DNA from 2 places in the Clostridium felsineum DSM 794 genome. Region 2 is predicted to be linked to the other one. Evidence: riboswitches for the same ligand, from Rfam matches in the RefSeq annotation. Region 2 holds a riboswitch; the other holds the start of a gene.
What was found. Region 2 has a riboswitch for FMN ahead of CLFE_RS05385 (ECF transporter S component). Riboswitches for the same ligand answer to the same signal wherever they lie in the genome.
Positions count from the first base shown of each region.

Region 1 (4,421 bases), 2.0 Mb from region 2:
TGGTCTGGAACTGGGAATACTGAAATTATGGCCCAATTAATATCAGACGGTATTAAATCAGCAGGAGGAGAGGTAGAGTTACTTTCTGTAAGTGATGCAAGTATAGATAAGGTTAAAGCTTCAGATATAGTTGTGCTTGGCTCACCTGCAATGGGAGATGAAGTAATAGAAGAAGCAGAAATGGATCCGTTTATAGAGTCTATTTCTGAAGAGATAAAAGGAAAGAAAGTAGCGTTATTTGGTTCATACGGTTGGGGAGATGGAAAGTTTATGCGAGATTGGGTAGAGCGTATGGAGGGATATGGCGCTAAAGTATTAAATGATGGATTAATAATTCAAGATGCACCTGAAGGAGAGTCAAAAGATCAGTGCATAGAATTTGGAAAAAAACTTTTAGAAAATTAAGTGAGGAGTAGAAAGATGGTAGAACTTTCATATAGCTTTATAGATTTTATTAAAGGAGTTACAGGAAAAAAGTATATGGTGAATTTGATAACATATTCTATAGCACCAGTTATGTTTAAGCAAAAACCATCTTCTATAATTACTATATCTAATGAGTATAAAGGGATGTATGATTTATGGAAAGCTTATGGGGAAGAATATTTAAAATATATAGATTTAGATACCTTTGAAATTAAAAGGGAAAAAGATTCTTTAATACTTTTGTTTTATGATAAAGAGTTATTGAATAAAACTCTTTATCATAAAACAAACATGAAGTTTTTAACTAGATTTGGTTATAATTACAAAATGAATTTAGATGAAATTCTTGAGTTTTTAAAAGAAAGATATAAACAGACTCTTTGTCCACATGAACTGGGGATATTTTTAGGTATTCCAGTTGAAGATGTTGAGGGATTTATAAAATGTAATGGTGAAAACTGTTTATATTGTGGATATTGGAAGGTTTATAAAAATAAAGAAAGAGCTTTAGATACATTTAAAAAATATGATGAATCAAGAATAAAGGCAATTAAATTATTAAGTGAAAACATTGAATTAAGTCAAGTTAAAAATATTTTCACTCAATAGTTTATTTAGAAACTAGTAAAACTTGTTGAGAGTTACTTCGCCCGAAATTAAATTTTCATAACTCCCATCTTTGAAGGCTACAACTAATTCTCCAGCATTACTTATATCAATTACCTTAGCTGATTGTGTAGAATCTTTTTTGGTAACGGCAATTTCCCTTCCTATAAGAGCTGAATTTTTTTTACATATGCTAAGAAAAGCATCAGGATTTTGTGTATTTAAAAAATTATTATACATAGTTTCAAAGTCATTTAAAATACTTGAAAGAATAGCTTCGCGAGAAAGTTCTTTATTTAATTCTATTTTTAAGGAAGTTGCCTTTTTTGTTATTTCAGGTGAAAAATCTTCAGGAGCTTGATTTATGTTTATTCCAATGCCTAAAATTATGTTTGGTTCATTATACAGGTCTTCTGATAATTCAGCTAATATTCCAATGAGTTTTTTACCATTTAAAAGTATGTCATTTGGCCATTTAATAAGGCTATTTATATTATTTTTGTTAAAAGAATATGTTATAGAAGCTGCAGCTAATTGTGTTATCAAAGGAAATAACTTTTTTTCTATAGTTGGTTTTAATATAAGAGACATCCATAACCCCTTATATTTTGGTGAATTCCATACTCTATCAGAAAATCTGCATTTCCCAAAAGTTTGCTCTTCTGCAATTACAAGAGTTCCATTATAGTCAGAGTTTTTTATAATTCGTTTTGCCTCTAAATTAGTTGAATCTACAGTATCTAAAAGTAGTATGTTTCTTCCAATATATTTTGTTGTAAGGCTTGAATTTATTTTATTTATATCTAGAAAATTTTCTGTATTATTCATGAATTTGCCTCCTAGAATTAGGATATATTATAGTTGAATTTAAGTGTAAAAGAGATTATATATACCTCTTTCTATGAATTATAGCATATTTGTAGGGTATTGACATAAAAATTTGTAAGTAGTATACTAAAGAAAATTAAATAAGGAACATCCTTCAGGGATGGGTGAAATTCCCAATCGGCGGTAAAGCCCGCGAGCCATTTGGCAGATTCGGTTAAATTCCGAAGCCGACAGTTAAAGTCTGGATGAAAGAAGGAAGCGTATTTTAAGTACGCAGATTTTGGATGTAAATCCCTGGAGAATTATCTTTCTTTAGGGATTTTTTTGTTTGCCGGCAAATCCTATTAAATAAGGGAGATGTTTAAATTGAATGAAGCTTTTATGAAAAGAGCTTTAGATATTGCAAAAAAAGGTAGTGGATATGTAAATCCTAATCCTATGGTTGGGGCAGTTATAGTTAAGGACAATAAAATAATTGGAGAAGGGTACCATGAGAAGTTTGGTGGAAATCATGCTGAAGTAAATGCTTTAAAAATGGCAGGAGACGAAGCTAAGGGTGCTGAACTGTATGTTACTTTAGAACCCTGCTCTCATTACGGAAAAACGCCACCTTGTGCGCTTGCAGTTGTCAAAGCAGGTATAAAAAAAGTTATAATAGCAATGGAAGATCCTAATCCTTTAGTTAGTTCAAGAGGTATAAAAATATTAAGGGATAATGGCATAGATGTTGTTACTGGAATTATGAAAGAAGAAGCTGAGAAGCTAAATGAAGTTTTTATAAAGTATATAAAGACTAAGAAACCATTTGTAGTTATGAAGACAGCTTGCACGTTGGATGGTAAAATATGCACAGTGTCGGGAGAAAACAGGTGGATAAGTGGAGAAGCTTCAAGGAGATATGTGCATTATTTGAGAAGTAAGTATATGGGGATAATGGTTGGAGTAGATACAGCTATTTTAGATAATCCACTTCTTACAACAAGAGTTGATAATAAAAAATTAAGGAGTCCTACAGCGATAATCGTTGATTCTAAGCTTAGAGTACCATTTAAGCTTAAAATTTTTGGTACACTCTCTGAAAGAAAGATTATCCTTGCAACTACCGAACTAGCAGAGGATGATAAGGTATCTAAATTTAAAGATATGGGGGTTACAATTATAAAAACTCCTGATAAAAATGGGCGTGTAGATTTAACTTATTTAATGAATGAGTTAGGTGACATGGGAGTGGATAGTATTTTACTTGAGGGTGGCAGTAAATTGAATTTTTCTTGTTTAAAGGAAAGAATTGTAGATAAAGTAAATTATTTTGTTGCTCCAATAATTGTAGGAGGGGAAAAAAGCAAGGGAACAGTTGGTGGAGATGGAATTGATCATTTGGTTGATGCTATAAAGATATTTGATTTTCATTCAGAAAAGATAGGACAAGACATTTTAATAACTGGATATGTGAATAGGAGGTGATGCAGCTTGTTTACTGGTCTTGTAGAAGAAGTAGGAGAAATAAAAAGTATAAAAAAATATGGGAATTCAATACGTTTTGCTATAAAGGCATCAAACATAATGGAAGAGGTTAAAATTGGTGACAGCATAGCAGTAAATGGAGTATGTCTTACAATTACAGATTGTACTAGGGCAGAATTTGATGTTATGAAAGAAACGTATAAGGTGACTAATTTAAAAGATTTAGCAGTTGGAGGCAAGGTTAATCTCGAGAGAGCATTAGCATTAGGAGATAGATTTGGTGGTCATATAGTAACAGGGCATGTGGATGGTATAGGTATTATAGATAATATAAAAAAAGATGAAATAGCCATTGAGTACAAAATAAAAGCAGACAAAGAAATCTTAAGCGAGCTTATATATAAAGGATCAGTAGCTATAGACGGAGTTAGTCTAACCTTAGGAGAAGTCACAGAAAAATATTTTAAATTTTATCTTATTCCACATACTCAGGAGAAGACAATATTAACTGAAAAAAGTATAGGGGATAAGGTAAATATTGAGTGTGATATTGTTGGAAAGTATATTCGAAATATTATAAATATAAAAAATATTTCTACAAATAATTGTATGACAAAAGAATTTTTAAAAGAAAATGGATTTTATTAGGAGTGATATTATGAGTTTTAAATTTAGTAGTATAGAAGAGGCTATTCTAGATATAAAGCAAGGGAAAATGGTAATAGTTGTAGATGATGAGGATAGAGAAAATGAAGGAGATTTGGTTGCAGCTGGTGCCAATATAACAGGAGAAACAATAAATTATATGGCTAAATATGCAAGAGGACTAATTTGTACACCGATGGACTCAGAAAGTATGGAGAGGCTTAATATAAATACTATGGTAGATAAAAATACAGAGTACTTTGGTACAGATTTTGGAGTGTCAGTAGATGCAGCAAGTACTAGAACAGGAATTTCAGCTTATGAAAGAGCAGAAACAATAAGAAAGCTAGCAGAAAAGAAATCTACAGAGGAGGACTTTGTAAAGCCAGGACATACTTTTCCTTTAAGAGCTAAAAAGAATGGTGTTTTAGACAGAAATGGGCATACAGAAG
Region 1 is NZ_CP096980.1:4,038,640-4,043,060, reverse strand. Features, by position in the region: gene CLFE_RS18845 (flavodoxin) at 1-405, shown strand, start outside; gene CLFE_RS18840 (DUF3793 family protein) at 421-1,035, shown strand; gene CLFE_RS18835 (biotin--[acetyl-CoA-carboxylase] ligase) at 1,048-1,860, opposite strand; FMN riboswitch at 2,007-2,121, shown strand; gene ribD (bifunctional diaminohydroxyphosphoribosylaminopyrimidine deaminase/5-amino-6-(5-phosphoribosylamino)uracil reductase RibD) at 2,218-3,324, shown strand; gene CLFE_RS18825 (riboflavin synthase) at 3,331-3,972, shown strand; gene CLFE_RS18820 (bifunctional 3,4-dihydroxy-2-butanone-4-phosphate synthase/GTP cyclohydrolase II) at 3,983-4,421, shown strand, end outside.
Region 1: linked by a shared signal. The riboswitch ahead of ribD (bifunctional diaminohydroxyphosphoribosylaminopyrimidine deaminase/5-amino-6-(5-phosphoribosylamino)uracil reductase RibD) and the one ahead of CLFE_RS05385 (ECF transporter S component) in region 2 are both predicted to bind FMN.

Region 2 (4,421 bases):
GGCTTCTTCTCATCACGAAAAATTAGATGGAACTGGTTACCCAAGACATCTATCCGCTAATGAATTGCCAGAAGAATCTAGAATAATGGGAGTATGCGATATATATCAAGCTTTAACTGAGGATAGACCTTACAGAAAAGGTATGAGTCATGATAAAGCTTTTAAAATACTAAACGATATGGCAGAACATGGTTCTATATGTAAAAAGGCTGTAGCACAATTAGCTGGTGCTTTAAAAGCAAATTAATAGGTAATAATATATAACATAGGGCTTTAATTTAAGCCCTATGTCTTTTATTTTTTGTATATTTGATATAAACTTAATAGGTATGAAATTCACAAAACGAGGTGATTTTATGGAATTTATTGTGGATAGTGTTGATAAAACCTTTAGTATTGGTGAACAATTAGGTGCTTTAGCTATGCCAGGAGATATAATTTGTTTAAATGGAGATTTAGGTTCTGGTAAAACCCATTTTACAAAGGGTATTGCGAAAGGACTTAATATTGAAGAATACATAACAAGTCCAACTTTCAACATAGTAAATGAATATACAGGGAGACTTAAGTTATATCATTTTGATGTTTATAGAGTAAATGATCCTGATGAAATTTACGCCATAGGCTTTGATGAATATATCTTTAGTGATGCTGTAAGTGTTATAGAGTGGTCAGACTACATCAGGAGTATAATCCCACCTGAGCATATTGAAGTTACAATAAACAAACTTCTAAACCAAGGTGAAAATTACAGAAAAATAACAATTACGTTTACTGACAAAAGATATGATTATGTAAAGGAGATTAAGATATGAAACTTTTAGCTATTGATTCTGCTACACAGGCGGCTACTTGTACTGTAATGGATGACGATAAACTTCTAGGAGAAATTACATTCAACTATAAAAAGCAACATTCAGTAATACTTATGACTATGATTGATAATATGTTAAATACAGTTAATCTAAAAGTTGAAGATTTAGATGGTTTTGTTGTTTCAAAGGGCCCTGGTTCCTTTACTGGACTTAGAATTGGAATGTCAATTATTAAAGGCTTAAGTGAAGGTTCAAAAAAACCGTTTGTAAGTGTATCTTCTCTTGATGCCTTGGCTCACAATATGGCATACTCTTCTGGAATAATATGTCCAGTGTTAGATGCACTTAGAGATAATGTTTATACTGCATTATATACCTTTGAGAATGACACACTAAAAAGACTTACAGATTATGATGCTATGCATATTACAGAACTTCTTGAGCTACTAAAAACTTATAATTCAAAGGTTACGTTCATAGGTGATGCAACTTTTAAATTTAAAGATTTTTTTCAGGAAAACCTTGAAGATGCGCACTTCGCTCCTGCACATCTTAATTTAGTAAGGTCCTCAAGCTTATGTGACATAGGTATGAAGCTATTAAAATCGGGTGTTGAAGACGATTTAATAACCTCTAAACCTATATATATAAGAAAATCTCAAGCCGAGAGAGAATACGAAAAAAGGACAGGTATGAGTATAGATGAGTAATCTAACAGTGCATCCCTTAAAAAAAGAAGATATAGATTCTATAATTGCTATTGAAAATTTGTGCTTTCCCACACCTTGGACAAAAGAATCTATGGAGGGTGAACTAAATAACAAATTTGCTAAATATTTAGTGATAAAAAAAGATAATGTTGTAATTGGCTATGGGGGGTTGTGGCTCATAATTGATGAAGGACATATAACTAATATAGCAGTTCATCCTGAATTTAGAGGGATAGGTATTGGAAACTTAATTGTTAAAGAACTTATAAAGCTATGCTCCATTAGAAATATAAACTCTATGACTTTAGAAGTCAGAGTATCAAATATAGTAGCTCAAAATCTATATAAAAAATTCGGATTTAAAGAAGAGGGCATAAGGAAAAAATATTACAGCGACAATAATGAAGATGCTCTTATAATGTGGAGAAATGAAAAATAGCAGGTTAATCCTGCTATTTTAACATAGTTTCTACTTTTTTATTACTTAGCTCTTCAGTTTCTCTATGAAGTATTGGTGAAACTCTTTTATACATTACCATAGTTAATGCCGAAATGATAACACCTTTGAGTAAGTTAAAAGGTAGTATAGAATACACTACAAAACTATTCAAATCATTTATTGATGAATTTATAGCATGACCTGTTTTAACAATTTCTTTTATAGGAAAATGAAGTAATGTTTCGTACAATGGTAAGAATATAAAGTAGTTTAATACACTTGCAACCACAGACATTACAATAACTCCTGTACTAAGTGATATAACAGCATTTGTTTTTGTCTTTTTATGCTTGTACATAGCTCCTGAAACTAAAACTAACATGCTACCAACTATAAAGTTTGCCAATTCTCCTGTACCTGCTGTTTGAGTTCTTAAAAGATGAAGAACATTTTTTATAAGTTCTATTATTATTCCTGCTATAGGTCCCATTGCAAAGGCTCCTAAAAGTGCTGGCAAGTCACTTATATCTATTTGTAAGAAAGCAGGGAAAATTGGAATAGGAAATTCAATAAACATAAGTATAAAGCCAATTACTGATAAAAGTGAAATTTTGATTAAAGTACTAAGTTTTGAATTCTTCAAGTTAACTCCTCCTAAAACCTTCAAGACATTAAAAAAGCCCCGACTAAAAGCCAGGGCATACATACCAAATTTAATGCACTCTTCTTTCATCCAGACTTTACTGTCGGCTCTGGAATTTAACCAGATCATACCTAAAAAGGCTCGCGGGCTATACCGCCGGTAGGGAATCTCACCCTGCCCTGAAGATTATTTTATATTTTTTATATATTATATATCATTATTAGAATAAATTCAATATGTTTTTAATTTAAAACTACTTTTTCATAGTTAGGGATATCCTATTTCTTTTTTCATCAACTTCTAAAATTCTAACCTCTACTACATCTCCTACTTTTACTACATCAAGAGGATGTTTTACAAAGCTGTCTGAAAGTTGACTTATATGAACAAGTCCATCCTGATGAACCCCAATATCTACAAAAGCTCCAAAATCAGCAACATTTCTTACTGTTCCCATAAGCACCATACCTGGTTTAAGTTGTTTTATGTCCATAATTCCTGTTTTTAATATAGGCTTTGGCATTTCTTCTCTAGGGTCTCTTCCTGGTTTTTTTATTGAACTTATTATATCTGTAAGTGTTGGAACTCCTATATCAAGACTATCAGCTAATTTTTCTATGCCAAAGAATTTTACCTTGCTATCAATATCTTTTAAGTTTCCCTTTGCTATATCTTCTGCTTTATAACCTAGTTTACCTAAAAACTCCTCCGCTTTTTTATAGGATTCAGGGTGAACAGAAGTGTTATCTAGCACATTATCTCCATCCATTATTCTTAAAAATCCTGCACATTGCTCGAAAGCTTTTGGTCCTAGTCTTTTCACCTTTAAAAGCTCTTTTCTGTTACTAAACGCTCCATTCTCTTCTCTATATTCGACTATATTCTTGGCGATATTAGCATTTATACCTGATACATAAGAGAGTAGCGATGGAGTTGCTATATTAAGATCTACTCCTACGTTATTAACACAATCCTCAACTATTCCTTTTAAGGATTCATCCATTTTTTTAGGTGCTACATCGTGCTGATATTGGCCAACACCTATTGATTTAGGATCAATCTTTACAAGCTCACTTAATGGGTCTTGAAGTCTTCTTCCTATAGAAATAGCTCCTCTTAAAGAAACATTTATATCTGGATATTCTTTTGCCGCAAGCTCTGATGCTGAATAAACTGATGCTCCAGCTTCTGAAACTATTACGTAATAAACATCCATTCCTTTTTCCTGCTTTACTTCCTTTAAAAGTCTTGTAACTACTTCCTCAGATTCCCTACTAGCAGTTCCGTTACCTAAAGATACTACCCCTACATTGTATTTATATATAAGCTCTTTTAAAGTCTTTATAGAACCTTCTACATCATTTTGTGGTGCTGTAGCGTAAACCGTAGCTGTATCTAAAAGCTTTCCTGTTTCATCTAAAACTGCAATTTTACAGCCTGTTCTGAAACCAGGATCATATCCAAGAACAGCATTTCCCTTAATTGGTGGCTGCATTAAAAGAGCTTTTAAATTAGCCTTAAATATTTCAATAGCTGAATTCTCTCCTTTTTCAGTAAGCTCAGCTCTTATTTCTCTCTCTATAGATGGATATATTAATCTCTTAAGTGAATCCTTAATACTCTCTTCTATGTACTTATCAGTTACATTATTTCCTGTCAAACAATTTAAAACAAGGTAATTTATTATTTTCTCATCATCTGTTGTTATTTTTACTGATAGAATTTTTTCTTTTTCTCCTCTGTTTATTGCAAGAACTCTATGTGGTGGAATTTTACTTACAGCTTCCTTGAAATCATAGTACATTTCATACGGT
Region 2 is NZ_CP096980.1:1,114,331-1,118,751, reverse strand. Features, by position in the region: gene CLFE_RS05405 (HD-GYP domain-containing protein) at 1-247, shown strand, start outside; gene tsaE (tRNA (adenosine(37)-N6)-threonylcarbamoyltransferase complex ATPase subunit type 1 TsaE) at 357-815, shown strand; gene tsaB (tRNA (adenosine(37)-N6)-threonylcarbamoyltransferase complex dimerization subunit type 1 TsaB) at 812-1,525, shown strand; gene rimI (ribosomal protein S18-alanine N-acetyltransferase) at 1,518-1,964, shown strand; gene CLFE_RS05385 (ECF transporter S component) at 1,978-2,607, opposite strand; FMN riboswitch at 2,682-2,798, opposite strand; gene CLFE_RS05380 (Tex family protein) at 2,861-4,421, opposite strand, start outside.